One region of the Cupriavidus sp. F041 genome, then DNA from elsewhere that is predicted to be linked to it. Evidence: predicted binding sites of a transcription regulator. Region 1 holds the regulator's gene; each other region holds the start of a gene.
The links. Region 1 encodes sigma-54, which starts transcription at its own class of promoters, with help from an activator protein. Its sites were predicted from a motif close to TGGCANGNAANCTGCTTT; they were not measured.
Positions count from the first base shown of each region.

Region 2: ACZY0R_RS26185 (PQQ-dependent methanol/ethanol family dehydrogenase) is a predicted target of sigma-54. The motif match lies at 6,704-6,721, and genes of this name have one in related genera.
Region 3: ACZY0R_RS06505 (ATP-NAD kinase family protein) is a predicted target of sigma-54. The motif match lies at 4,066-4,083, and genes of this name have one in related genera.

Region 1 is NZ_JBVASY010000002.1:103,383-112,984, forward strand. Features, by position in the region: gene ACZY0R_RS17490 (LON peptidase substrate-binding domain-containing protein) at 1-381, opposite strand, end outside; gene rapZ (RNase adapter RapZ) at 447-1,364, opposite strand; gene ACZY0R_RS17500 (PsiF family protein) at 1,475-1,861, opposite strand; gene hprK (HPr(Ser) kinase/phosphatase) at 2,036-3,007, opposite strand; gene ptsN (PTS IIA-like nitrogen regulatory protein PtsN) at 3,086-3,541, opposite strand; gene hpf (ribosome hibernation-promoting factor, HPF/YfiA family) at 3,923-4,273, opposite strand; gene ACZY0R_RS17520 (RNA polymerase factor sigma-54) at 4,323-5,798, opposite strand; gene lptB (LPS export ABC transporter ATP-binding protein) at 5,946-6,731, opposite strand; gene lptA (lipopolysaccharide transport periplasmic protein LptA) at 6,768-7,412, opposite strand; gene lptC (LPS export ABC transporter periplasmic protein LptC) at 7,602-8,225, opposite strand; gene ACZY0R_RS17540 (KpsF/GutQ family sugar-phosphate isomerase) at 8,241-9,224, opposite strand; gene ACZY0R_RS17545 (monovalent cation:proton antiporter family protein) at 9,375-9,602, shown strand, end outside.
Region 2 is NZ_JBVASY010000002.1:1,922,943-1,932,544, forward strand. Features, by position in the region: gene ACZY0R_RS26145 (MBL fold metallo-hydrolase) at 1-40, opposite strand, end outside; gene ACZY0R_RS26150 (alpha/beta fold hydrolase) at 64-993, opposite strand; gene pqqA (pyrroloquinoline quinone precursor peptide PqqA) at 1,080-1,154, shown strand; gene pqqB (pyrroloquinoline quinone biosynthesis protein PqqB) at 1,266-2,183, shown strand; gene pqqC (pyrroloquinoline-quinone synthase PqqC) at 2,180-2,872, shown strand; gene pqqD (pyrroloquinoline quinone biosynthesis peptide chaperone PqqD) at 2,869-3,141, shown strand; gene pqqE (pyrroloquinoline quinone biosynthesis protein PqqE) at 3,113-4,309, shown strand; gene ACZY0R_RS26180 (c-type cytochrome) at 4,463-4,747, opposite strand; gene ACZY0R_RS26185 (PQQ-dependent methanol/ethanol family dehydrogenase) at 4,900-6,642, opposite strand; gene ACZY0R_RS26190 (quinoprotein relay system zinc metallohydrolase 1) at 6,836-7,768, opposite strand; gene ACZY0R_RS26195 (quinoprotein dehydrogenase-associated SoxYZ-like carrier) at 7,765-8,529, opposite strand; gene ACZY0R_RS26200 (ABC transporter permease) at 8,526-9,350, opposite strand; gene ACZY0R_RS26205 (ABC transporter substrate-binding protein) at 9,370-9,602, opposite strand, start outside.
Region 3 is NZ_JBVASY010000001.1:1,423,092-1,432,693, forward strand. Features, by position in the region: gene ACZY0R_RS06490 (acetoin dehydrogenase dihydrolipoyllysine-residue acetyltransferase subunit) at 1-784, opposite strand, end outside; gene ACZY0R_RS06495 (alpha-ketoacid dehydrogenase subunit beta) at 784-1,800, opposite strand; gene ACZY0R_RS06500 (thiamine pyrophosphate-dependent dehydrogenase E1 component subunit alpha) at 1,879-2,883, opposite strand; gene ACZY0R_RS06505 (ATP-NAD kinase family protein) at 2,895-4,019, opposite strand; gene ACZY0R_RS06510 (sigma-54-dependent Fis family transcriptional regulator) at 4,258-6,279, opposite strand; gene ACZY0R_RS06515 (haloacid dehalogenase type II) at 6,491-7,252, opposite strand; gene ACZY0R_RS06520 (aldo/keto reductase) at 7,280-8,245, opposite strand; gene ACZY0R_RS06525 (methyl-accepting chemotaxis protein) at 8,529-9,602, shown strand, end outside.

The DNA.
Region 1 (9,602 bases):
ATCGGCGCGCACACTGTGGCCTAGCAGCCGGAAGCGCTGGCGCCCGCGCGCACTGATCAACAGCACGCCAAGCTGCTCCATATTGCAGTCGACGATATCCGCCAGGCAGCCGATGGTCTCGGGCATGGTGGGCTCATTGGGGCGAGCTACCTCGTTGCCGCTGGCGATCAGGCAGACGCCGAAGGGTGTGTGATCGCGCATGCATGCGCGCACCATATCCACATAGCGTGCTTCAAAAACGCGCAGCGGCAGAAGGCCATCCGGAAAGAGTACGGTGTGCAGCGGAAACAACGGCAGGCCATCCAGCACAGGCGGTACCGACGATGTACCGGACGAAGCGGTGGTCGAAGCGGATGGGCCGGGCGTGGCGTGTGAGGACATGCTGAGCCAGCAGAGTTTCGGGCGGGAATTGCCGAGCCTGGCCGCGAAACCTGCAGCTGCGGCGTTCAGCCGCCCGGTGCGAGCTCGCGGTGTCTCACCAGCACATTACCATGGGCGCGAAAATAGTTGGCAAGTCTTTCAGCGATGTACACGGAGCGGTGCTGGCCGCCGGTGCAGCCAATGGCGACGGTCAGGTAGCTGCGATTGTCCGCGATGAAACTTGGCAGCCACTTTTCCACGTAGGCACGGATGTCATCGGCCATGGCCAGTACCATCGGCTGGCTCTGCAGGAAGTCGATCACGGGCTCGTCACGTCCGGTCAGCGGTCGCAGGGCCAGGTCGTAGTAGGGGTTGGGCAGCGAGCGGACATCGAACACCAGGTCGGCATCGCTGGGTACGCCGTGCTTGAAGCCAAACGATTCGAACAACAAGGTGAGCTTCAGGTCATCGCCGCGCACGAATTCCTTGATCCACGCGCGCAGCGTATTGGTGCGCACGTTGCTGGTGTCGATACGGTGCGCGGCCTCCGCCAGCGGGCTGAGCAGCTCACGCTCCATCTCGATGGCTTCGATCAGGGACGTGTCGTTGTATGGCGCATCGAGCGCATTGCCTGCAACGCCCGCAGGTTCGGCATTGGCCGAAAGGGCCGCCTTGTCGATACGCATCGACAGCGGATGGCGCCGCCTCGTTTCCGAGTATCGCTGCACCAGCGCATCCGTATTGGCGGTCAGGAAAACCACCCGGACCTGGTGTTCGGAGGCTAGGTTGCGCAGCGTGCCGGGCAATTCGTCCAGCGATTCGCGGCTGCGGATGTCGGTAGCGACGCCAAGATGGGTGTAACCCTGGCTTGCGAGATAGTGAGCCAGCGCCGGAATAAACTGAGCCGGCAGGTTGTCAACGCAGTAGTAACCTGCGTCTTCCAGTACGTTCAAGGCAACGGATTTGCCGGAGCCGGAGATCCCGGTGATAAGTATGATGCGCATAGCATGACAAGCATAACATCAGGTGATGACGCCGTCATGACGGCGAGGCGCCAGCAAAAATGGCGAACCGAAGGGTTCGCCATGGCCGCATGGTAAGTGACGCGGAGGCTTTACTTGGAGAGGCACTCGCTCATGAAGGCTTTGCGCTCGTCGCCCTTCTTGCCGGTAGCGTCCTTGTTGCACGCCGTCATCTTTTCCTGCTGGCTGTTCTTGGCGGGAGCGGCGGCAGGTTTGTTGGACAGGCAGTCGCTCATGAAGGCCTTGCGCTCGTCGCCCTTCTTGCCGGCGGCCTGCGTATTGCAGGCCTTCATCTTGTCCTGTTGGGCATTTGTCGCCGCGGGCGCCGCCGGTGCTGCCGGTTTTGCGGAAGTTGCGGGTGCCGCGGGCGTTGCGGTTGCTGCGGGCGTTGCGGTTGCTGCGGCCGGTGCATTCTGGGCGAAGGCGCCGGTGGCGAAAAGCGGGGCTACCAGCACGCACATCGCGATCATTTTCTTCATGCTTGCTCTCCTGGCTGTGGAAAACTTCATGGCTGCTGGCCATGTCGGCACGGCAACTCGGGCTGGGTTCAATGCCCATTACTGCACAAAACGGCCTGTGCCCCAAACGCGTTGACGAGGGAAGAGCGGACGGATGTAATCAATTGAAAACAGCTCAGGCGCGGCGCTGGCTGCCTAGAGTAGCCGGCCCTGGCCTCGCGACGCCACATCGGCTTGCATTGCGGCGCGCTGGCGGTCCATGAAATCGCGCAGCGTGTCGATGCCGCGCAGGCGCAGGATGGTGTTGCGGACGGCGGCCTCGACCAGCACGGCGAGATTTCGGCCGGCCGCCACCTGGATCTTGACCATGTGGATGGGCAGGCCGAGCACATCCAGATACTGGGAATCAAGCGGCAGGCGTTCGAATTCGCCGTCGTTGCGGCGCACCAGTTGCACCACCAGTTTCAGCTTCATCTTCCGGCGCACCGCGGTCTCGCCAAAGATCGTCTTGATGTCGAGCAGGCCCAGGCCGCGCACTTCAAGCAGGTTTTGCAGCAGGGGCGGGCAGCGGCCTTCAATGAAATCGGGCCCGAGCCGGACAAAATCCACGGCATCGTCCGCCACCAGCCCATGTCCGCGTGAAATCAGCTCCAGGCCGAGTTCACTCTTGCCCAGGCCGGATTCACCCATCACCAGCACGCCCATGCCGAGGATGTCGAGGAATACGCCGTGCATGGTCACGCGCGGCGCGGAAATGCGCGACAGGTAGAGGCGCAGGTGATCGATCACCGCCGCCGAGGACACCGGCGTGGTGAACAAGGGCGTGGAGGAACGCGTGCAGCGCAGTTCCAGGTCGGGCGGCGGCTCCATGCCGTCGGCAATCACCAGGAAGGGCGGTTCCAGCAGGATCAGCTCACCCATCTGGCGCTTGCGCATCTCGTCGTCGAGACGCTGGTAATAAGTGATCTCGGGTTTGCCCAGGACCTGGATCCGGTTCGGGTGGATCAGGTTCAAGTGGCCGACGAGATCCGCCGCGGAAGTGGCTTCACGTGCGAACTCGACATCGAACGCCCGGTCGGCGCCCTCCAGGCCGGCTACCCAGGAGAGTTTGATATCGGCTGCGTTGTCGTCGAAGATCGACTGCGAGGTGACGCCAGTGAGTTCCATGCGGGTGCTTTCAGGAGCAAGCTTTCAGACAGCGGGGACAATTGCCCTGCTCGCCTGCGTAAAGATCGCCGAGGCCGGTCAGGGGTGCCATTGCGTCAGCAACTGGTGCACGTCATCGGGGGTGGGCAGGGTAGCCAGTCCTTCGCGCATCTCGCGGTCGGACAGCAGTTGGGCGATCTCCGAGAGAATCTCCAGATGCTGCTGGGTGGCCTGTTCGGGTACCAGCAGGAAGATCAGCAGCGCTACCGGCTTGCCGTCGGGAGATTCGAAGGGGATCGGCTCGGCCAGGCGCATGAAGGCAGCCAGTGGCTGCTTCAGTCCCTTGATGCGGCCATGCGGAATGGCAACCCCGGCGCCAAGACCAGTGGACCCCAGCGATTCGCGGGCGAACAGGTTGTCGGTCACGGTAGCGCGCGCCACGCCATGGTTGTTCTCGAAGAGGAGCCCGGCCTGTTCGAACACGCGCTTCTTGCTGGTGACGCTGACGTCGAGGTTGATGTTGCCGGGTGGCAGCAATTTAGCCAAACGATTCATGTGGAATGCGCAGGGTTTTCTAGTAAGCAGGCCCGGGGCCGGGAGGCGTCGCGCCGGGCAAAAAAGAAGAAAAAACCAAGGTCCGAAGTTTCACCGGGTGTCCCCCTGCCGGTGTCGGGCGTCTGGCCATTATAGAGCAGGCCCGCCCCCGCCTTGTGCATTGCAATACCCGATGCGCGGAAGCGGTGCCGCGTGCACGGAAAAATCGTTGAGGCTAAGAACTATGTATTGCACAGCATACACCGGTCCATATGCCTTGCGGAATCCCCCGCGTGGTCCCGGGCGAGCGCCAGGAACGAAAAAGCCGCGCTATGGGCGCGGCTTGATTCCGGTTTCAAGGGAGTGACACCGGCGGCCCGGTCTGTGGGCCACCAGGCACGGTCATTGCTGCATCTGCGATGCGGCCATCTGATACTTGACCGCTTCGCGGTCGTGGCTTTGCACGCGATCCTTATGGCGAATCACCTGCCGGTCGAGCTTGTCGACGAGCGCGTCGATAGCGGCATACAGGTCTTCATGATGCGCTTCGACAAAGATGTCCTTGCCCTTGAGATGTAGATTGATTTCCGCGTACTGCCGCCGGTCCTTTTCTTTTGTATTGTCGACAGAGAGCAGCACACTTACGCCAATGACTTGATCAAAATGCCTGACGATACGCTCCAGTTTCGTTTCCACGTACTCACGCAGCGGGGGCGTGATGTCCAAGTGGTGTCCACTGATCTTGAAGTTCATAGCGTTTCTCCTTCTGAAAGAGTTGCACCAGGCAGGCGATGCAACTCGGCTACAAAGTCTTACGGAGAGTAACTGCCGGAATCTTGAGCGCCTCGCGGTATTTGGCAACGGTACGCCGTGCCACTACGAAGCCTTGCTCGCCGAGCAATTCGGCAATCCGGCTGTCGGACAAGGGATTCCTGGCGTCTTCGGCTCCTATCAGTTGCTTGATCAACGCACGAATTGCCGTTGACGAGGCCGCGCCGCCGGTTTCTGTGGAAACGTGACTGCCGAAGAAATACTTCAGCTCGAAAGTCCCCATCGGCGTTGCCATGTATTTATTGGTAGTCACCCGAGAGATGGTGGACTCGTGTAAACCCAGTGTATCGGCAATCTCCCGCAAAACCAAGGGGCGCATCGCAATTTCACCGTGGGTGAAGAAGTTCTTTTGACGTTCGACAATTGCTTGTGCAACGCGCAATATCGTGTCGAACCTTTGCTGGATATTCTTGATCAACCAGCGTGCCTCCTGCAGTTTTTGCTGCAGTCCCGCGGCACCCGCATCGCCTTTTGCACCGCGCAATATCTGTGCGTACATGTCGTTGATACGTAGCCGCGGCATCACATCCGGATTGAGCTGCGCAATCCAGCCGCCATTCAGTTTTCGGACAAAAACATCGGGCACGACGAAGTCGGCTTCGGGACGGCTGTACGCATGGCCTGGATAAGGCGCCAGCGAGCGGATCAGTTCATGCGCCGACTTCAGTTCCGGCTCATCCACCTGCAACGCTTTTTTCAGGCGCGTGTAGTCGCGCACCGCGAGCAGTTCCAGGTGATTGGTGACAATGGTCAGCGCCAGGTCGCGCTGCGGATGCTTGAGGCGGCGCAATTGCAGCGCCAGGCATTCGGCCGCATTGCGTGCGCCGACACCAGGCGGATCGAAGCTTTGCAGCAGGGTAAGGACGGCCTGGATCTCGTCGACCTCGAATTCGAGTTCCTCCGGCAGTTCGCTGCAGATTTCCTCGAGCGAGGCGCTCAGGTAGCCGTCGTCGTCCAGCGACTCGACCAGGAAGATGGCCAGCCCCTTGTCGCGCAACGAAATTTTCAGCGGCGCGAGCTGTTCCATCAGATGTTCGCGCAGCGTGGGTTCGGCGTCGCGCAACTGCATCGGGGTCTTTTCGTCGTCGTCGCCTTGCGGGCGGCGGGCGAAGTCGTCGAGGCTCCAGTCGTTGCCGTAGTCCTCGTTGCTGTCGGAATAGCTGTCTTCGGCCTCGGGCGCGCCGTCGGGGCGGTTCTCGCTGGTGCCCTGGCCGTCGGCGGGCGCCGGCGCGGGAGCGCTCTGCATGTTGACCGAGCCGTCGGCCGCAACGCGCAACGGGCTGTCGAGCCAGTCGTTCTCGCGTTCGAGCAAAGGGTTCTCGGTCAGCGCCTGTTCCACTTCCTGCTGCAGTTCGAGCGTGGACAGTTGCAGCAGCCGGATCGACTGCTGGAGTTGCGGCGTAAGCGCGAGATGCTGCGAGAGGCGGAGCTGTAGCGACGGTTTCATGCGACCTATTTTATGCCCAACTTCCGTGCCGGTGGAACGGAAATTGCTATCGCTGATGACGCCGTGATCGTTGCAGGGTAAAAGGCGACACCGGGGCCACCTTGGGCACAAGGTCGCCGCAGCTGCCGCTTGCTGCCGTGCGCCGCGTTACATGCGGAAATTCTCGCCCAGGTAGACCTTGCGCACCGACTCGTTGGCGATGATGTCTTCAGGCCGGCCCGAGGCCAGCACAGCGCCTTCGCTGATGATGTAGGCGTGATCGCAGATGCCCAGCGTCTCGCGCACGTTGTGGTCGGTGATCAGCACGCCGATATTGCGCGCCTTGAGGAAGCTGACGATGCGCTGGATCTCGCCCACCGCGATCGGGTCGACGCCGGCGAAGGGCTCGTCGAGCAGGATGAAGCGGGGCGCCGAGGCCAGGGCGCGGGCGATTTCCACGCGGCGGCGTTCGCCGCCTGACAGTGAAAGCGCCGGATTGTCGCGCAGGTGGGCAATCTGGAGGTCATCGAGCAGCGTGTCCAGCCGGCGCTCGAGTTCGGCCTTGCCAAGTGGCTTGCCGTCCTGGATCTGCAATTCCAGCACCGCGCGGATGTTCTCCTGCACATTCAGCTTGCGGAACACCGAAGCTTCCTGCGGGAGGTAGGACAGGCCCATGCGTGCTCGTTCGTGAATGGCCAGGCCGCTGATGTGCTTGTCGTCGAGCACGATGTCGCCCTCGTCCAGCGCCACCAGTCCCACGATCATGTAGAAGGAGGTGGTCTTGCCCGCGCCGTTGGGCCCCAGCAGTCCGACCACCTCGCCGCTCTTTACGTCGAGGGACACATCCTTGACCACTGTGCGCGAGCCGTAGCGCTTTTTCAGGTGGCGCACGACCAGCGTGCTGCTGTCCTTCAGGGTGGCGGGCTGGGAGGGTGCGGTTTGGGTAACGGTCATGAAGGGTGAATCCGTGGATCGGGCGACGCGGCGGCGTCAGGGATTGACGGGGGCGGGCGCAGGCTTGAGCGGCAGCGGGGCGCCGGCGGCGCCGCTGGCGGGTTGCTCCTGGCGCGGCGACAACACGGCGCGCACGCGACCGGACGGGCTGCCCGCCGTCGCGTTCTCCGCGCCGCCGCTGGCGGTGTAGAACTCGTTGCGGCTGTCGTAGGTGATCACTGCGCCGCGGATCTCGTCGACCAGCTTGGCGCCGGCCAGCCGCGCCATGCGTGCGCGGCTGATCAGCTTGGACAACTCCTGCTTGCCGTCATACTCAATGCGGTCGCCCCAGCCGTCGATGTATTCGTCGACGTTGTCGCGTTTCTGGCGGATATAAGCCTGCTTGCCGCCCTTGGACGTAGCCACGGCGTACTGGTAGCCCTCGGGATCGGTGCGCACTTCGGCCGCGTCGGATTTCAGCACCATGGTGCCCTTGGTCAGCACCACGTTGCCAGTCAGCACATAAACCTGCTTGACGTCGTCATAGCTGGCGTTGTCGGCTTCCAGCACCAGCGGTTTCTCGCGGTCGGCTTTCTCCGCGCTGGCGGGCGCGGCCAGCGTGAGGCCGAGGACGGCTGCCAGCGTCAGCAAAGCGGCCGTGCTGCGGCGGCGACAGGACGATGTCGTCAGGAATGAATTCATGTTGGCGTGATGGCGGTTGGCGCGGACGGCTGTGGCCCGCGGGCGGCTTCGTTTCCTGGCGGCTGTTTCCGGGCAAAGCGGGCAGGGCTGCGCGGGCGGCACCCGCCTGGGTACCGTTTGCGCCCGCTCGCCTGGCCAGCACTGCTTCGCTTCATCTGGCAACAGCCTCTCGGGTCTTTGTTATCTGGGCTACTTCGCGGGACTCGCCGGCGGACCCGTAATAATGGTGCCGCGTACGTTACCCAGCAATTGTACTTCGCGGGTGACATTGTTGAAGATCAGCCCGTTTGCCGTCATCACCGACGGGCCGCGGGTCAGCTTGACGGCTTTATCGGTCTTCACGATGTCATCATTGATCAGCACCTGGAAGTACTCCGAGGCGGCTGTCATCCGGGGATCCTTGGCCGGGTCCGGCCCTTGGGCGCGCACGATAAAGGCATTGCCGAACAGGTCGATCACCGAGCCTTCCGCGTTCATCGTGCCGCGATCGGAGTGGCCCGTGACGGGCGGCCGGTCGATTTCGTATGCCCGCATGGCCGGACGCGTCACTTCGTAGGTCTGGTCATCCTCGAAGTGGATCATCTTGTCGCCGGTGAACCGCATCTTGGTGTTGCCGTCCTCGGCCAGTTCGGTGGCGGAGAAGCGGATCATGTAGTAATCGGGCTCATGCTTCTTGCCCACCGGCCCGGTGGCGGCTTCTTTCGGGGAATTGACCTGCACCAGCCAGAAAGTGCTGCCCGCCACTAGCGCCATCAACAGCAGCGGCAAGGCGCGCATTCCTAGCCGGCTCAGGGAGGACAGGATATCCCGCATAGTTTGTGCGTGCCCTCAGATGACCTTGGCGCGGGTCAGGTCGTGGATGTGCAGGGCACCGACCAGGCGCTGGTCGGCATCGACCACCAGCATCTGGTTGATGCGGTTCGCCTCCATGACCTGCACGGCTTCCACCGCCAGCTGGTCCGGCCCCACCGTATGCGGCGAGCGGTGCATCACCTCGCTGATGGGCACGGTCTTCCAGTCGCGAGGGGTTTCCAGCAGGCGGCGCAGGTCGCCGTCGGTGAAGACGCCGATCAGGCGGTCGTCCGGATCCACCACCGCAGTCATGGCCATGCCCTTGCGGGTGATTTCCATCAGGGCCTGCGCCAGCGGCGTGCTTTCGCGTACCTTGGGCACCGCGTTGCCGCTGCGCATGACGTCGCGCACATGGGTCAGCAGCTTGCGCCCGAGCGCGCCGCCCGGATGCGAGCGGGCAAAGTCTTCCTCGCCGAAGCCGCGCGCGTCCAGCACCGCCACCGCTAGCGCATCGCCCATCGCCAGCGCGGCGGTGGTGCTGGCGGTGGGGGCCAGGTTAAGCGGGCAGGCCTCTTTCTCCACTCCGGCGTTGAGGTGGGCGTCGGCCAGCTTGGCCAGCGTGGAGGCGGGGTTGCCGGTCACGGAGATCAGCTTGGCGCCGATGCGCTTGACGATTGGCACGATCGACAGCAGTTCGGCGGTCTCTCCGGAATTGGAAAAGGCAATCAGCACATCGTCGCGCGTGACCATGCCCAGGTCGCCATGGCTGGCCTCGGCCGGGTGCACGAAAAAGGCCGGCGTGCCGGTCGATGCCAGCGTGGCCGCGACCTTGCGGCCGATGTGTCCCGACTTGCCGATGCCCGACACGACGACGCGTCCGCTGCAATTCAGAGTGAGTTGCACGGCCTGCGCAAATTCGCCGTCCAGGCGGCCCGCGAGGGCGGCGACGGCATCGGCTTCGATCTGGAGGGTCTCGCGAGCGAGCCGAAGTGCTCGATCCGCATTGAAATTAGCTATCATGGCGACGAAGTATACCAACGAATGCGATGGCGCTTGGGCTGTTCCTGGGATCGGGCGGCCGGGGCGGCTGCCGTGCTTGCCGCAATCCGCCGGCAGGGCCGCCCGAGCCGGGTTGTCCTGGCCCGGTGGTGGCGTACCCTGATCCTTCCGATGCACTCTCCGCTGGACCTGACCCTTGTGCTGCTGGCCGCCGCCGTGTTCGGCGTGGTCGCCTTTCGCATGCTGCAATTGCCGCCGATGCTGGGGTACCTGGTCGTCGGCATCCTGATCGGGCCGCACGCGCTCGGCCTGGCCAGCGATACCGCGCAGACCAAATACCTGGCCGAGTTTGGCGTGGTCTTTTTGATGTTCTCGATCGGGCTGGAGTTCAGCCTGGGC
Region 2 (9,602 bases), 1.8 Mb from region 1:
GGCCGGCGCCGCCGAGCGCCATCGCCAGCAGGGCGCCCATGAATCCGCGCCGGGTGGGATCCGTCACCGCCGGCCGCCCGCCGCGCGGATGGCGGCCCGCAGGGCCTCGGCCATGGCACCGGCAGGCAAGTGCCCGCCGGGCACCCAGACCAGCCGCGCCCGGGGCATGACCGCCTTCAAACGCAGGGCGTTGGCCGGCCGGCAGACCTTATCGGCACGGCCATGCAGCAACGTCACCGGGACGTCGCGCGCACCGATCTGCGACGCCGCCTTCAGCAACGCCGGCTTGCCCAGCCCGGCGCGGCGGCGCAGGTAATGCGCCTGGGTCCGGTATTTGTCCACCGCCGCCATGCGCTCGCGCCACGGCTGCCGCCCTGGCTGTGTCTGGCCAAGGCCCAGCATCCGCCGTTCGGCGCGCTGCCACTGTCCGGCAGTGTCCAGTTTTTGAACAGTCGTACCACTTTGCAACACTTGCGACACAGTGAGCAGGCGAGCCCGGGCGTCGGCCGACCGCTCGCCCCTCACCATGCCGCGCCGCAGCATCAAGCCGCCGCGCGGAGAAAAAAGCCGATGGATATCGTCGCGGCCAGTCAGGAATGCGCCCCGCAGGACCAGAGCCGCCACTGCGTCGGGATAGCGCGCGGCATAGGCCAGCGCCAGCGCTGCCCCCCAGGATCCGCCCACCACGCTCCAGCGCAGGACGCCAAGCGACTCGCGCAACTGCTCCAGGTCTGCCAGCAGCGCGCCCGCCGAATTCCGGCGCAGCGTCCCGGCGGGCCGCGAACGGCCCGCGCCGCGCTGGTCAGGCATTACCACACGGTGCCGCAGCGGATCGAACCATGCCGCCATCGACGGACTGCAGCCGCCGCCCGGCCCGCCGTGAAGCACCATCCACGGATCGCCTGTGGCCGGGCCAGCCTGCCGCACGTGCATGCGGTGGCCATCCCGCGTACGGAGAAAAAAACAATGGGACGGCAGCGGCGCTGCGGGCATGGATGTTGCCTCGGAAAGAACGCGGCGACGTTCGCCGCAAGAAGACGCGATGCATTCACTAACTATGCCACCCCCGAGGAGGAGACATGAACTGGAGTACCCCCGCCTACAAAGAACTACGCCTGGGTTTTGAGATCACGATGTACATAGCCAACCGCTGAGCACTTTTGCCTGAACGCCCCGATCTGGCAAGGCCCGCCCCCGCGGGCCTTTTTTCTCGCTGGCGGGCTTTTTGCTCTTCGACTCCGTAACGAACCCTATCGATACGTGCCATGACAATACTCCGGGTCCTGGGATCGGCCGCAGGCGGTGGCTTTCCCCAGTGGAACTGCAATTGCCGCAATTGCGATGGCGTACGCAACGGCACGCTGCGCGCCACGCCACGCACGCAGTCGTCGATCGCCTTGAGCGACGAGGGACAAGACTGGGTGCTGGTCAACGCCTCCCCCGACATCCTCGACCAGCTGCGCCACGCTCCGCCGCTGCAGCCGGCGCGCCAGCCGCGCGACACAGGCATTGCCGGGGTGGTGCTGATGGATGCGCAGATCGATCACGTCACCGGCCTCCTGATGTTGCGCGAGCACCGGCAGGCGCTGCCGGTCTACGCCACCGCGGCGGTGCTGCAGGATCTCGGCACGGCGTTCCCGCTGACACGCATGCTGTCGCACTACTGCGGCCTTGACACGCGCACGCTGGCCCTGGACGACGCGCCCTTCACGGTGCCGCCGCTCCATGGCGTGATGCTGACGCCGGTGCCGCTGGAGAGCAAGGCGCCGCCCTATTCCCCCAACCGCAACGCGCCGCAGCGTGGCGACAATATCGGGCTGCGCATCGTCGATGCCGCCACCGGCCGGCGCGCCTTCTATGCGCCCGGGCTGGGCCGCATTGAGCCGCACGTGCTCGACGAACTGCAGCGCGCCGACGTGGTGCTGGTGGACGGCACCTGCTGGCGCGACGACGAGATGCAGCAGCTTGGCTTCTCCGCCAAGACCGCGGCGGACATGGGGCACCTCGCCCTGTCCGGCCCGGGCGGCATGATCGAAACCCTCGACCGCCTGCCCGCGGCACGCAAGATCCTGATCCACATCAACAACACCAACCCGATCCTGGTGGACGACTCGCCGCAACGCGGCCTGCTGGCGGACCACGGCATCGAAGTAGCCTACGACGGCATGGAGATCACGCTATGACGCAAGCCACGGCATGGAGCGCCGCAGAATTCGAAGCACGCCTGCGCGCGAAAGAAACGGGCTATCACATCCACCACCCGTTCAACCTGCGCATGGCGGCCGGGCAATGCACGCCGGAACAGATCCGCGCCTGGGTGGCCAACCGTTTCTACTATCAGACCAGCATCCCGCTCAAGGACGCTGCAGTGCTCTCCAACTGCCCCGACCGCGCCACGCGCCGCGAATGGGTCGTGCGCATCCTGGACCATGACGGCACCGAGACCCAGGAAGGGGGCATCGAAGCCTGGCTGCGGCTGGGCCAGGCGGTGGGACTCGAGCGCGAGGCGCTGTGGTCGCACCGGCACGTGCTGCCCGGTGTGCGCTTCGCCGTCGACGCCTACGTGAATTTCGCGCGCCGCGCGCCCTGGCAGGAGGCCGTGTGCTCCTCGCTGACCGAGATGTTCGCCCCGGAGATCCACAAGGAGCGCCTGGCCGGCTGGCCCGGGCACTATCCGTGGATCGAAGCGCAAGGCCTGGATTATTTCCGCTCGCGCATTCCGCTTGCGCAGCGCGATGTCGACCACGGCCTGCGCGTGACGCTCGGCTACTTCCGCACGCCGGAGCAGCAGCAGCGCGCACTGGACATCCTGCAATTCAAGCTCGACATCCTGTGGTCGATGCTCGACGCCATCCAACTCGCCCACCCATGACCCCGACCGAAGCCGACCTGACCAAGCCCACGCTGCACCGGACCTTCCGCCTGCAGTGGGAAGACGCCCAGCAGAGCTGGATCCTGCTGTATCCGGAAGGCATGGTCACGCTCAACGACAGCGCCGCCGCCATCCTGCAGCGCTGCGACGGCAGCCACACCCTCGACATGCTGATCGACGACCTGCAGTCCGCCTTCGGCGTGCAGGGCATCGCACCGGAGGTACACGCCTTTGTCAAACATGCCATCGAACGCGGCTGGCTGGTCTGAGCCGCCGGCAGCCATAGCGCCGCCCGGGCCGCCGCTATGGCTGCTGGCGGAACTCACCTACCGCTGCCCGCTCCACTGCGCCTTCTGCTCCAACCCGGTGGACTATGCCCGGCACGACACCGAGCTCGACACCGCCCGGTGGCGCGACGTTTTCACGCAGGCGCGCGCGCTGGGCGCCGTGCAACTGGGCCTGTCGGGCGGCGAACCCCTGCTGCGCAAAGACCTGGAAGCACTGGTCGAACATGCCCACGGGCTCGGCTTCTACACCAACCTCATCACCTCCGGCATCGGCCTCACGGATGCCCGGCTGGCCGCCTTGCGCATTGCCGGGCTCGACCATATCCAGCTATCGTTCCAGGACTCCACGCGCGAACTCAACGATTTTCTCTCCAGCACCCGTACCTTCAACCTGAAGCAACGCGTGGCCCGCCTGATCAAGGCGCACGGTTATCCGATGGTGATGAACTGCGTGCTGCACCGGCACAACCTGCCTCATGTGGGCGCCATCATCGAGATGGCGCTGGAGATGGGCGCGGAGTACCTGGAACTGGCCAACACCCAGTACTACGGATGGGCCTGGGAGAACCGGCAGGCGCTGATGCCCACGCATGAGCAACTGCGCGAAGCCGAAGCGGTCGTGAAGGCATACCGCGCCCGCATCGGCAACCGGTGCAAGATCCTGTTCGTGGTGCCCGATTACTTCGAGCAACGGCCCAAGAAATGCATGAACGGGTGGGGCACGACCTTCCTTGGCGTGGCGCCCGACGGCGTCGCGCTGCCCTGCCATGCGGCCCGCATGCTGCCCGGGCTTGAGCTGCCGAACGTCACCACGCAATCGCTACGTGAGATATGGCGCGAGAGCGATGCCTTCCAGCGTTTTCGCGGCACGCACTGGCTGCCGGAGCCTTGCCGATCCTGCGATTCTCAGGCGGAAGACCATGGCGGTTGCCGTTGCCAGGCGTTCCTCCTGACCGGCGATGCCGCCGCCACGGATCCGGTTTGCGATCGGTCGGGAGACCATGGGAAGGTCGCGGAGATCGTGCTGCAGGGCAGGCTGGCCGAGGTGCAGGCGCGCGGACGGGAGAGCGGGATGGTCTTCCGCAGTGATGGGAATTCGCTCAGGCTAAGCAGCGAAGCTGGCTGTGCTGGTAGCGAAAAACGGGAGTAAGAAATAGAGAACAAAAAGAGCAAAGACGTTTCACGCCGTGCCTGGGCTGCCGGGCGGGCCGATGTGAAGCGTCTTTGCGAATCCTTCCTTCGTATCCGGTTTCTATCCGACCGTCAGGCCTGACACCGGTCTCTTTCAATGCTCATCCGGTGCTCATCCGATACTCAGCACCCACTCCGCCAGCCTCCTGGCATCCGCGTCACTGATACTCTCGTGCGACGGCATGGGAATCCGTCCCCAAACACCTTTTCCGCCCTCACGGATCTTTTTCGCCAGCCGCTCGGGCGCTTCCCCATCTCCCTTGTACTTGGCCGCTACCTCGGCAAAGCCCGGCCCTACCACCTTGGCATTCATACTGTGACAAGAAAAGCAGCCGCTCTTGTCTGCCAGCGCCTGCATATCCGGTGCCGCCTCGACCCGGGCGGCACACAGCACCATCGCCACGGTGGCCGTCAACGACAGGTATCCTTTCGCCTTCCGCATATCTACTTCCCAATGCTCTGATCATCGACCAGCCCTTGCGCGTGCCGGCTTCGATGTGCGACGCCGGCACGCACAGGGCAGCTTCACTACATGGTGTCCGGCAACGTTCAGCTCTTGTGCAGCTTGAACACCCACACCGATCCGCCCTGCTCCAGGAAATTCACGCGCTTGGCAACTTCCCCGCCCCACAGCGGCACCGCGCCGCCCCAGCCCGACACCACCGCCACATACTGCTCGCCGCCCTCCTCCCAGGTCACCGGAGGCGCCACCACGCCGCTGCCCGTCTGGAACTTCCACAGTTCCTTGCCGGTCTTGGCGTCCGCGGCCTTCAGGTAGCCCTCCGGCGTGCCCCAGAACACCAGCCCGCCGGCAGTGGTCATCACCCCGCCCCACAGCGGCGCGTAGTTCTTGACCTCCCACTCGATCTTGCCGGTCTTGGGATTGATCGCGCGCAGCGAGCCGATGTAGTCCTCGTTGAGCGGATGGATGGTGAAGCCGGCGCCGAGGAAGGCGGCGCCCTTCTTGTAGCCCACGGGTTCGTTCCAGATATCCATGCCCCATTCATTGGCCGGTACATAGAACAGGCCGGTCTGCGGGCTGTAGGCCATCGGCTGCTGGTTCTTGCCGCCGAGGAAGCCCGGCGCGGCGAACACGGACTGGCCCTTCTTCGGATCGCTGCCCGCGGCCGGGTCGCCCGGCCGGCTTTCCGCGATCATGTTGGGGCGCCCGGTCTTGAGGTCGATGCTGCTGGCCCAGGTGATCTTCTTGACGAAGGGGAAGGCGTTCACCAGCTTGCCGTTGGTGGCGTCATTGACGTAGAAGAAGCCGTTGCGGTCGGCCTTGCCGCCCAGGCGCTTCCCATCCTGGTCGAAGGTCACGAACTCGTTGACGCCGTCGAAATCCCAGCCATCGTTCGGCGTGTTCTGGTAATGCCAGACGATCTTGCCGGTGGTCGGGTCGAGCGCCACGGTCGAGGCCGAATACAGGTTGTCGCCCATGCGCATATGGCTGTTCCACGGCCCCGGGTTGCCGGTACCGAAGTAGGCCAGGCCGGTCTTCGGGTCATAGGTGCCGCCCAGCCAGGTGGCCGCGCCGCCGGTCTTCCAGGTCTCGCCGGGCCAGCTGGCGTTCTGGGTACCGGTCACACCGTCTTCGGTCTTGTTGCCGTCCTTGTCGTACTTGTAGCCCATATGGCCTTCCACCACCGGCCTGGACCAGACCAGTTGCCCGGTCTTCGCGTCGCGTGCCTCGACCCGTCCCACCACGCCGAACTCGCCGCCGGAGACGCCGGTCAGCACCATGCCTTTGACGATCAGGGGGGCTGCCGTGTAGGAATAGCCGGCGGCATAGTCCTCGATCTTGTCCTTCCACACCACCTTGCCGGTCTTCTGGTCCAGCGCCACCAGTTGCGCGTCGAGCGTGCCAAAGATCACCAGGTTGTCGTACAGGGCCGCGCCACGGTTGACCACGTCGCAGCAGGGCATGATGCCTTCGGGCAGGCGATGCTCATATTTCCAGAGCTTGCTGCCGGTCTTCAGATCGAGCGCGTAGATGCGCGAGTACGAGGCCGTCACGAACATCTTGCCGTCATGAATCAACGGCTGCGCTTCCTGTCCGCGCTGCTTTTCGCCGCCGAACGAGAACGACCAGGCCGGCACCAGCTGGCTGACGTTCCTGGTGTTGATGCGGTTCAGCGTGGAAAAGCGCTGGCCTTGCGGGCCCATCCCCCACGACAGCACGTCGCCCGGCGACTTCGCGTCGTTCTCGATCATGGCATCGGTCACCGCGGCCTGCGCCGCCAGGCTCGCGGCAGTCGCCGCGAGCACCATCATCACGCGTAACGTCCTCATTGTCTGCTCCTCTCTCTTGTTGTCGATCTTCACCAGTGCGCCACGCACACCAGACTGACTCTTGGCAATTCCCATGCCAATGGAAAACACCCGCTTCCGGCCCCGCGGCGGCCTGTGGATGCCCGGATGGCGTACCAGCGCGGAACACTCCGTTGCCGTTGTTGCGGAATTGAACAGCACACCTGTCCGGGACTCAGCGTCTCAACGCGGCATCCTCATACGCCGGGTAGAGGTGCGTCACATTGCGCAAGTACTCCGCCGGCATGGCGCCCCAGCGCGCGTAAGCGTCCGGCACCGGCATGGCGAGCACCTCGGCCAGGTCGCGGCCCTGGGATGCCGCCTGGGTCATGCGGGCGTCCAGCCACTGCAGGTAGCCGCGTGTCTGCGCGATGGAGTCCGCGCTGCCGAGCGCCGGTCCGTGGCTGGGGATCAGCAGCCGCGCGCCGCTGTCGCGCACCAGCGCCTGCAAATGGTCCAGGCTGGCCAGCCAGCGCTTGAGATCCGCGTGCGGTGTGGTCGGCACGCGCTCGCGAAACGCCACGCCGCCTGCGAAGACCACGCCGGCGCCGCGGTCCACTATCACGAGGTCGTCGGCGGTGTGGCCGTCCATCCGGATCAGGTCGAAGGTGTGCCGGCCGATCGTGCGCCGGCCTGGGGTCAACACATGGCGCGGCGGCGCCGGTTCGGTGTCGCGCATCCAGTTGCCGCACAGGCGGTAGAGGTTGTCGGCATAAGCAGGTCCTTCGCGCCGGGCGCCGTCGATGGTGCCGGCCAGCGCGCTGCCGCCCACGTCCGCATAGGCCTGGTTGCCGAAAAAGTAGTCCGGATGCAGGTTGAGATTGAGCACCAGCCGTACCGGCGCGGCCGTGACCGAAGCAATGGCACGGCGCTGCTGCTCGCCGTACTGGCGCGACGGCCCGGTATTGATCACTACCACGCCGTCACCCGTATCGATAAAGGCGGTGTTGATGATGTTGCAGCCGTTGTCCGGCGCGAAATCCGCATTGGCCCCTTCCAGCAGCCACACGTCGGCGGCGACCTGGCGTGGCGCCAGGCGATAGTCCCCTGCCTGCGCCAGCGCCGCCTGCGCTGCCAGCCATAGCAGGATCCCGAGCGCGCGCTTCATGGCGTCACCTGCGCCGCGAACCGGTTGCCGTTGTTATCGCGCCCGCTCACCGTCATGCCGCGCTCCATGGCCTCGCGCAGGTCGAAGGAGAAGATCGGGTTCTCGGCAACCGGTTCGTACAGCGTCAGGCGCAGCATCGCTTCCCGGGTGGCGTCGAGCAGGCTCAGCGACTCCACATGGAAGGCCGGGATACCGGCCACCAGCCCGGTGTCCATCGGGTGCATCACGCGTAGCCGCACCCGGCCACCGTTGCCGCCGAAGCCGGGAAACACGCGCGATTCGACTCGGTTCAGCGTGGTGCTCCACGAACCGTCGCGGCGCGTAGCGCCCGGCACCGTGCATCCGCCGCCGCTGGCATCCACCATCACCCCGCCCACGTGCCACACCCCGTCCCGCGTGCGGGCCGCCACGCGCACCGGCGAGGCCTGCTCCAGCTTGAAGCGGAACGACAGGGAGGGGCGCACCCTGAGCGGCTCGAACTCCAGCACCTTGCGGATCGGGTTGCGGTCCACCGCCACCACGATACGATCCACCTCGCCGAGCGCCGACGCATCAAAAGCAATCGGCACCCGCATCGGATCTTCGGCAAAAGCCGGCCCGGTGACCTTGACGCGGCTGTCGAACACGTACGGCGCCTGCCGCAGCGCTTCCTTGTGCACCAGCGGCCATTGCGGCGACTGCAACGGATCGCGGCTGTCCAAGGCCCACGCGCCCGTTGCGGCCAACGCCAGGCAAGCTGCCAGCGGCACGGCATGTCTCATGCCGGACCCCCGGCCTGGCGCACGCGGCGAGCCATCCCGCGCTGAGGGTCGTAGCCGAGCAGCGCCAAAGCGAAGAACACGGCCGTGCAACCGGCCACCACCGCGAGACTGACTGGCGCGGCCTGCCCGTACAAGGCGAAGCGGATCGCTTCCACGGCATGGGTAAAGGGATTGAAGCGCGCGAGCTGGTAGACCACCGTGGCGCCGGACTCCTCCAGCTTCCAGAGCGGATAGAGCGCCGAGCTGATGAAGAACATCGGGAAGATCACGAAATTCATGGTGCCGGCGAAGTTCTCCAGTTGCCGCACATGCACCGACAACAGCAAGCCCAACGCCCCAAGCATCAGCGCGGCCAGCACCATCACCGCCAGCGCCCCGGGGAGGCATGCAGGCGCGAACGTCACGTCGAAGGCCATGGCGACAAGCAGGAAGGCGACCATCTGCAGCAAGGAAAGCAAGGTGCCGGCGGCCAGCTTGCAGGCGAGCAGCCAGGCCCTGGGCAGCGGCGCGGTCAGCAGCAGGCGCATCACGCCCATCTCGCGGTCGTACACCATCGCCAGCGAGGACTGCATGCCGTTGAACAGCGCGATCATGGCGAGCAGGCCGGGCGTGACAAAGACCTTGTATTCGACATAGGTGTCATAGGGCGGCACGATGGCGACGCCGAGCGCGTTCTGGAAGCCGGCTGCGAATACCAGCAGCCACAGCAGCGGCCTCGCCAGCGACGAGCACAGCCGCCCGGGCTGCCGGAAAAACTTGTGCAGTTCGCGCCCGGACACCGCGCGCAAGGCGCGCCAGGCATGGATCAGGGTGGTAGTCATGGCCTGGGCGTCGCCCCCTCTATTTGCCTGGACGGCACGCGGTGTCGGCCGCATCGGCGCCCAGCGTGTCGAGATTGTTCTTCGGATGCAGCACGCCCTCCACTGGCGCCACGCCGACCACGCCGTCGGGATGCGCCAGCAGGACCGGCTGGCGCAACTGGCGGTCCCAGCGCCGGAAGGACAGCGGCGGCCCCTTGAAGCCATCCACCACCACCGCCTCGGAGACCAGCGCCTCGGCCTGCCCGGCAAAGC
Region 3 (9,602 bases), on a different contig from region 1:
ACAGCAACTCCACCACCGGCTTGAGATCGCGCCGCGACTGCGCGTTGACGAAGCCTTCGGTGTAGCCGCTGTTGACCTCATCGCCCATGCCGGCCGGCGATACCAGCGCCACCGAACGCACCCGTTGCGGCGCGTCCACCGCCAGCTGCGCGGCTACGCCGCCGCCCATCGAGTGGCCGACCAGGTGGGCCTGGCCGATATCCAGCGCGTCCATGAAGCGCGCGACGAATCCCGCCAGCGATGCCAGCGTGGTGCCCGGCAACTTCGGCGTGGACTGTCCGTGCCCCGGCAGGTCGAGCGCGATCACGGTGTGGGCTTCCGCCAGCGCGTCGAGGTTGAACAGCCAGTTATCGAGGTCGCCGCCAAAGCCGTGGATGAAGAGCACCGTCTGCGCGCCCTCTCCCCGTTTTGCATAGCGCACGCGGATGCCATCAACATCGATGAAGTGGTAGGCGGAAGCGGCCGCGTCTTCATCGTCCTCGTCGGCCGCCGGCGTCTCGTAGGCGGCGACAAAGGCGTCGATCTCCGCGTCGCTGACTTCTGGCGGGGCCAGTACGCCGAGCAGCGCCTTGACCGGCAGGATGTCGCCCACGGCGGCCACCTTGCGGCGCAAGGTGCCGGCGTCCGGCGCTTCCACCGCGTTGGCGATCTTGTCGGTCTCCACGTCGAGGATCGGCATGCCTACCGAGATCTGCGTGCCCTCCTCCACCAGCCAGTCGTTGATGGTGCCTTCTTTCATCGACAGGCCCCATTTGGGCATGACGATCGGGGTGATCTCGGCCATCAGTGTTTCCCTCCTTTCACGGTCTTGCGCGCGGCATCGGCGATCTGCGCCGCGCTGGGGATATACAGGTCTTCCAGCGCGGGCGAGAACGGCACCGGCGTGTGCGGCGGGCAGACCATCTCGATGCCGGCCTTGAGCGCGCCGAACGCGCGCTGGGCCACTTGCGCCGAAATGTCGGTGGCGATATTGCAGCGCGGGCTGGCTTCATCCACCACCACCAGGCGGCCGGTGTTTTCCACCGACTCCAGCACGGTGTCGATATCCAGCGGCGAGAGCGTGCGCAGGTCCACGATCTCGGCTTCGATGCCTTCCTTGGCCAGCGTGGCCGCCGCTTCCAGCGCGCGATGCACCATCAGGCCGTAGGTGACGATGGAAACGTCCTTGCCGTCGCGCACGATATTGGCTTCGCCGAAAGGAATCGCGTAGGAGTTCTCGGGCACCTCGCCTTCGAAGCCGTAGAGGTTCTTGTGCTCGCAGAAGATCACCGGGTCGTTGTCGCGGATCGCCTGGATCAGCAGGCCCTTGGTGTCGTACGGCGTGCTGGGGCATACCACCTTGAGGCCGGGGATATGCGTGAACAGCGGCGTCAGCATCTGGCTGTGCTGGGCCGCCGCGCGAAAGCCCGCGCCGACCATGGCGCGGATCACCACCGGCGTCTCCGCCTTGCCACCGAACATGTAGCGGAACTTGGCGGCCTGGTTGAAGATCTGGTCGAAGCAAACGCCCATGAAGTCGATGAACATCAGCTCGGCAATCGGCCGCATGCCGCAGGCGGCGGCGCCGATGGCCGCGCCCACATAGGCGGATTCGGACAGCGGCGTGTCGAGCAACCTGTCGCCATGCTTGGCGTACAAGCCCTTGGTCACGCCGAGTACGCCGCCCCAGGCGTCTTTCTCGCCGTCCGCGCCGGCGCCGCCGACGATATCCTCGCCGAGCATGATCACGCTCGGGTCACGGGTCATTTCCTGGTCGATCGCTTCGTTGATCGCCAGCTTCATGCTTAATTTGCGGGACATGGTGTGGTCTCCTGATCGTGCTTGCTGTCGTTATGCCGTTATGTCTTTACGTCTCGGGATGGTGGGCCGGGCGCGCGCTCAATAGCTGACGTACACGTCGGTCAGCAGGTCGGCGGGCGTCGGGAACGGCGCTGCCTTGGCCTGCTGCACCGCGTCCTCGATCAGCGCGGCAACCTGCTCGTCGATGGCCTTGAGCTCGTCCGGCGCGATGACGCCGGACTGGGTCACGGTGGCGGTGAACTTCTTCAGGCAGTCCTTGTTGGCGCGGATGTCGTCGAGCTCGCCGGAGGCACGATAGGTTTGCGCATCGCCTTCGAAGTGGCCGTAGAAGCGCACCATCTTGCATTCGAGCAGGGCCGGGCCGCCGCCTTCGCGGGCGCGCTTGATGACTTCGCCCGCGGCCTCGTGCACCGCGAAGAAATCGGTGCCGTCCACGGTCACGCCGGGAATGCCGAAGCCGGCGGCGCGGTCCACGTAGCTGTCCACCGCGGTGCCATAATCGCGCGCGGTGGATTCCGCGTAGCCGTTGTTCTCGATCACGAAGATCACCGGCAGGTTCCACACCGCGGCCAGGTTCAGGCTCTCCAGGAAGGTGCCCTGGTTGGATGCGCCATCGCCGGCGAAGGTGATGCCGATCTCGCCCTTGCCGCGGAACTTGGCTGCCAGCGCGGCGCCGCAGATCAGCGGCGCGCCCGCGCCCAGGATGCCGTTGGCGCCCATCATGCCCTTGGACAGATCGGCGATATGCATGGAGCCGCCCTTGCCGTTGCAGGAGCCGCCCTTGCGCCCGTAGATCTCCTTCATCATCGCGACCGGATCCACGCCCTTGGCGATGCAGTGGCCGTGGCCCCGGTGCGTGCTGGCGATGCGGTCGCCGTCGCCCAGGTGGTGCAGGATGCCGACCCCGGCGGCTTCCTCGCCGGCGTAGAGGTGGACGAACCCGGGGATGTCGCCGCGCCCGAAGTCCACGTGCAGGCGTTCTTCGAAATCGCGGATGGTGCGCATCCTGCGATAGACGGCGAGCAGTTCCTGCTTGTCGAGGGGCAGCGTGTTCCCGGTGGCGCCGGATGAGTTGGCTGTCATGTCTGTCTCCTTCAAGGTTTTGTGGTGGCGGTAAAAAACTCGGTCAATGGCTGGGGTGGAGGATGTTGCTGCTGCGGCTGCGGTGGCGCGCGCCCGCTGCGCATCAGCCCCGCCGCGGCGGCGTAGCGCATGCAGGCGGCTACGTCGATGCTCAGGAAGGCGCGCTCGCGCAGCGTCACGGTGATGGTGTCCTGCGGGCCGAACACCAGTTCGCGTTCGCCATCGAGCGCGACGATGCCGGCGCGCTGGCGCACGCGGTGCGGCACGCCGTCGGTCAGGCGCTCCCAGCCCGCGATGGGCACGGCGCGCAGCAGGCCCGGCGCAATCGGCGCGCGCAGCTCGAAGCGGCCCTCGCCGGGCGCGGCGAGTTCGATCGCCAGGCCGCCGGGCTCGTGCCGGCCCACCGGCTCAAGCAAGCCGCCGATGGCGGACAGGCCGATTGCCTGCGGATCGGCAAAGGACACGAAGACCGCGCCCAGCGTCTCGGTCTTCCACAAGGCGCGCGCGCCGATGAAGTGCTCGTGCGAAATCACGGCGTCGACCAGCGCGATGTCGTGCCGCACCTCTCCCGCGCCGGCAATCGCAATGTCCAGCCGCTTATTGCCGGCAAGCGCATGCGCGGCGGGAATGCGGCCGCTGGCGAACAGGCCGGTGGCCAGCCCCGTGATGGTGGGCTCGCGCATTTCGGGGTAGGCGTTGTTGGTGCCGGTGGAGAGACCGGCGATCGGCACGGTGCCGCATTCGCGCACCACCGCGCGGTGGGTGCCGTCGCCGCCGAGCACGATGATGGCGGCCACGCCGGCCTCGCGCATCATGCGTGCGGCCAGGAAGGTGTCGTCGACGCGCGCGGTGACGGGCATGTCGAGGTATTCCACCTCCGGCAGCGCGGCGTCCGGACCCTGGCGGCGCGACAGGTGGCGCGCCAGCAGCACGCGCATGCCTTCGCGGTCCGGCATCATCAGCACGCGGCCGACCCCGCAAGCCGACAGCGCGGCCAGCAGGCGCAGCACGATATTGACGCGATCGGCCAGTTGCAGCGTATTGGCGTTGGCGATCACGCGGCGGATATCGCGCGCGGAAATCGGATTGGCGATGATGCCGACCAGCGGCCGTGCGGCCAGCGCTTGCTCACCCATGCATGTCTCCTGTCGCCCTGGTTTTTTTCCAGGTTCCGACAGGCATATCGCAATGGGCGTGCCACCCCGCGAAAGCGGGTTCCGGCGGCAAGAAGCACGGGATTACCCCGAGGAAAACAGGGCCGTACGGGGGCGTTGCGGGGTGTACGCGGGCTGCGGCGTGACAGGTGTCACAGCATCAGTTGTACAGGTGGTGAACAGGTGTAGCGGGCGGCGATGGCACGCCGCGCCGCCCGCCTCAGTGGTGTCCCGCGTCGCGCTGGTTGGGCGACTCGATGCCGTAGCGCGCCATGCGGCGGTACAGCGTCATCCGGCTTACGCCGATCTGGCGTGCCACCGCGCTCAGGTTCCAGCCCGCCGCGCGCAGGTATTGCATCAGCAGCATCCCTTCCGGCGGCAGCAGGTGGGGGTCGAAACCGGGCGCCGGCAAGGCCGGGGCGGCTTCGGCTGCCGCGCCTGCGGGCGCCGCGCCGGGAAATACCGGCAGCAGATCTTGCTGCACCGGCATCTCGCCAAGGCCATCGGGCAGGTCCTCCGCCTCGATATGGCCGTCATTGCAGACGGCGCGCGCGTACTCGAGCGCGTTGCGCAACTCGCGCAGGTTGCCGGGCCAGCGATGCGCCTGCAGCCGCGCGCGCGCCGCGGGCGACAGGCTCACGGCGGCCTGTTGCTCGGCGCCGCCGAGCATCTTGTTGATCATCCAGTCCAGGTCCGTACGCTCGCGCAGCGGCGGCAGCATCAGCCGCGCGCCGTTGAGCCGGTAGTACAGGTCCTCGCGGAAGCGGCCGCTGCTGACCAGTTGGTCCAGCGGATGATGGGTAGCGGAGATCACGCGCAAGTTGACCGGCACCGGGCGCGACGCGCCGATCGCCAGCACCTCGCCTTCGGCCAGCACGCGCAGCAGGCGCGACTGCAGCTCGCGCGGCATGTCGCCGATCTCGTCCAGAAACAGTGTGCCGCCGTCGGCCTCCTGGATCAGCCCACGCTTGGGGCGGGAGCCGGCGCCGGAGAAGCTGTTGGGCAGGTGGCCAAACAGCTCGCTCTCGATCAGGGACTCCGGAATCGCCGCGCAATTCACCGCCACGAAAGGCCCGTGGCGGCGCGAACTGGACTGATGCAAGGCCTTGGCGAAATATTCCTTGCCACTGCCAGTCTCGCCGTTGATCAGCAGGTTGATGGGCGAGTCGACCAGCCTGGCGGCACGCAGCAACTGCTGCTGCAGTGCCGCATCGCCTCCGCACAGGGCGGCCAGCGGCGCCTGCAGCGGCTTGGTCCGCTCGGCGGTGTCGCGGGCGCGCTGCCAGCGCAAGGCCGGCGGCATCACGCTCAGGTACAGCCGCCCGCCGCTGTGGGCCAGCGCCAGCGCGCGCTGCTCGCTCGGGCGCGAATGCACGAAGCGGCCCAGCTCATCGAGCCGCGCTTCGAACAGCGATTCGAACGGCATGCCCAGCACCGGCGCGCCGCCTGGCCGCACGCCCAGCTCGGCCTCCAGCATCTGCTGGGCGCGGCGGTTGTGGCCGACGATGCGGCCGCCGGCGTCAAGCGCCAGCAGGTATTCCGGATTGACGTCGACGAATTCCGGCGCGGCATTGAGCTTGAGGATCCAGTCCTCCCGGTGGCTGCGCACGAAGCTGGCGTTCTCGATGCGGGTGGCGTAGATGCGCACCATCTGCAGCGCCAGTCCCTGGCTGTCCTTGGCCTGCGGCGAGGTCAGCGCGGAGATGTCGAGGATGGCGCAGAGGCTGCCGTGCGAATCGAACAGGGGCGCCGCGGTGCAGGTCAGCGGGATATGCGTGGCATCGAAATGGTCGGCCTGGTGCACGGTCAGGGCCTGGCCGGTGGCCAGCGCAGTGCCCACCGCGCAGGTGCCGGCGCCGGCCTCGCTCCATTGCGCGCCCAGGTACAGCCCGGCGTGGCGCAAGGAGGCATCGGCGTTGGCGTCGCCCAGGTAATCCACCGTCACGCCCTGCGCATCGGTCAGCAGCACCACGTAGCCCATGCCGGCCACCTGGCTATACAGCGTCTGCAGGCCGTGGCGCGCGATCCGCGCGAAATCGTCGATACGCTGCTGGTGCTCGCGCAGCCGGGTCTGCGGCAGGATGCAGGCCTGCTGCATGCGCGCCGGGTCCAGGCCGTACTGGTGCACGCAGCGCCGCCACGAATTCTGGATGATGGTTTCGGGCGCGCGCAGCATCGGCGCGCCGGCGCGGGTGGTGAGCTGGACTACCGTGTCGATGTGCTCGCGTTGCCGCAGGTCCATCGTCGTCTCCTTGTCGTCTCCTGGCGCGCCGCCGTCCTGGCGGGAGCCAACCCCCGGCTCTGGCTTGCCTCTGTGCGCCGCAGTTGCGGCGTGGGCGGCCGGGAGTCCTAATGTATCCGACAGGGAGTGGCTTGGGCAAACCCCTTCATCCGAAGTGCACCGGCGAGCGCTTGCGGCACTCCGCTGCGGACCAGCCGCTTGTTACGCAAACTCAGCCGCAAAGCCGGTCCGCCAGCGCCGTCAGGCTGTCCACGACCACATCCCAGTCCGACTCGGCCGCACGATCCTTCGACTGGTTCGGCCCGTACTCCGTGGGCCGGTTGACATAGGCAGTGCGCATGCCGTGCGAGCGGCCATGCCGCAGGTCGTTGTTGTGCGCCGCCACCAGCATCACCTCGTGCGGCTGCAGGTCGAAGAAGGCAATCACGCCCTGATAGATCTCCGCCTCCGGTTTGTAGTGGCGCACGATGTCCGCGCTGAACACGGCGTCCCACGGCAGGCCTGCATACCTGGCCGTATCGACCAGGCAGGACACGCTGCCGTTGGAGAAGGTGGAGATGATGTAGCGCTGCTTCAGCCGCGTCAGCCCGGGCACGGCATCGGGCCAGCCGGAGAGCCGGTGCCAGGCGCGGTTGAGGTAATCCTTCTCCGCTTCGCTCAGGTCTTCGATGCCGAACTGGTCGAGCAGCGCGTCGAGCCGCTCGCGATGCAGCACGTCGATATTGGCCCAGGGCCGCTCGCCCTTGCGCACGCGATCCATGCCGGGCACATAGCCCGCGCGCCACGCGTCGGTGAAGGCGGTCCAGTCGGCGTCGATGCCCTTCTTCTGCCCGAAGGCGGTCAGATCCGCGATCACGCTGGTGCGCCAGTCCACCACCGTGCCGAATACGTCGAACACCAGCGCCTTGACCGCGCTCAGGTCCGGCGCCGCGCCTTCGGCGCAACTGGCGTGGCGCTTCCTGTTTTCATGCATCCCGTATCTCCTCCAGGGTAGCCGCGCTCACGCGCTGGCCTGATCGAGCTGCGCGATATCGCCGGCGCTAAGTTGCAGGCGCGTGGCGGCGATCAGGTCGTCCAGTTGCGCCAGCGAAGTCGCGCTGGCGATCGGCGCGGTAATGCTGGGGCGCGCGATCTGCCAGGCCAGCGCCACTTGCGTCGGGTTGGTGGCGGTGCGCGCTGCTACCTCGTCCAGCGCCGCCAGGATACGCAGGCCGCGGGCATCGAGGTAGGCCTTGACGCGCTGGCCGCGCGCGCCGCTCTTGTCCAGGTCGGCCTCGGAGCGGTATTTGCCGCTCAGGAAACCGCTGGCAAGCGCGTAATAGTTGAACACGCCCAGGCCTTCGCGCAACACCAGCGGTTCCAGTTCGCTCTCGTACTCGCTGCGCGTATAGAGGTTGTAGTGCGGTTGCAGGCTCTCGTAGCGCGGCAGGCCAAGGCGGCGGCTGGTTTCCAGCGCTTCGGCCAGGCGCGCGGCGCTGTAGTTGGAAGCGCCGATGGCGCGCACCTTGCCGGCCTTGATCAGGCGGTCGTAGGCGTCCAGCGTTTCTTCCAGCGGCGTGTCCTGGTCATCGGTATGCGACTGGTACAGATCGATGTAGTCGGTCTGCAGCCGCTGCAGCGAGGCATCGACGGCGCGTTCTATATAGGAGGCGCGCGACAGGCCCTTGCGGCCCTCGCCCATATCCATGCCGACCTTGGTGGCCAGCACCACGCCGGCGCGCTTGCCGCTGCGCTTGAACCACTTGCCGAGGATGGCCTCGGACTCGCCGCCCTGGTTGCCGGGCACCCAGCGGGAGTACACGTCGGCCGTGTCGATGAAGTTGAGCCCGGCGCCGACAAAGGCATCGAGCAACTTGAAAGAAGTGGCTTCGTCGGCGCTCCAGCCGAAGACATTGCCACCGAATGCCAGGGGTGAGACTTCCAGCCCGGACCTGCCCAGCTTGCGCTTGGTGATGCTTGAGGTCATGCGTATTGCTCCGCGGGTTGCGTCGGACCGCCCGTGATCCGGGCGCGGCGAAAGGCACATTGTAGGCAGGGATCGAAATGCCTGCCGGCCCGGAATCGAGAATCTCTTGAGGCACTTTTCAATCGGCCATTCAAGTCCCACCGGCGATAGGTCGTTAACCGGCTGTGGCCAGGCTCCGCGCAGCGAGCGGAATCGTCCCCGCTGTGCCGCTCTGTCAACACCAAGGTCAGGCCGATGCCGCGCCGCCGGCGCGAACGGCTGCCCGTTCCCGGTAAGCATGATCATGAATCGAATCTCGTTGAACACCAAACTCTGGGCCGCGCTGGTGGCGATGTGGCTGGCCCTGCTAGCGCTGGGCACCTGGGGCGCCGTGCACACCCGCGCCACCATGATGGCCGAACGCCGCGAGAGCCTGCAGTCCCTGGTGGCCACCGCCGAAGGCATCATCAAGCTCTACGTGGACCGCGCCGCCAACGGCACCATGAGCCTTGAGGCCGCGCAGGCAGCGGCCAAGGACACGCTGCGCGTGATGCGCTTCGGCGACAAGGGCTACCTGTTCCTGCTCAACTCCAAGCCACAGGTGGTGCTCAACCCCGGCCTGCCGGATACGGAAGGCAAGATCGTGGGCGACTTCAAGGACCCCGACGGCAAGCTGGTCTACCAGAGCATCGTCGATGCGGGCAAGGCGGGCGCGCGCGCCGGCGCCAGCCCCGACGACAGCTTCGTCACCTATCGCGGCCGCCTCCCGGGCACCGAAACGCCCGCGCGCAAGCTGACCTATGTGCGCTACGTGCCGGCCTGGGACTGGCATGTGGCGACCGGCGTGTTCCTCAAGGACATCGAAGGCACCTTCCGCGACAGCCTGGTATCGGCGGCCATCAGCACCCTGCTGATCGGCGCGCTGGTGTCGGCATTCATGCTGGCCATCATGCGCACGGTGCGCAAGAGCCTGGGCGGCGAGCCGGCCTACGCGACCGAAGTGGTCACGCGCATTGCCGCGGGCGACTTCACCGTGCCGGTGCAGATCCGCGCCGGCGACAAGGACAGCCTGCTCGCGGCCATGCAGGGCATGCAGCAGCGCCTGTCCGGCACGCTGGGCGAGATCCGCGGCGCGGCGGATTCGATCGCCTCGGCCACGCAGCAGATTTCCGCGGGCAATACCGACCTGTCGCAACGCACCGAGCAACAAGCCTCGGCCCTGGAGCAAACCGCGTCGAGCATGGAAGAACTGACCGGCATTGTGCGCCAGAACGCGGACAATGCGCGCCAGGCCGCCTCGCTGGCGGTCAACGCCTCGGATATCGCCCAGCGCGGCGGCCAGGTGGTCAACCAGGTGGTGACCACCATGGGCGAGATC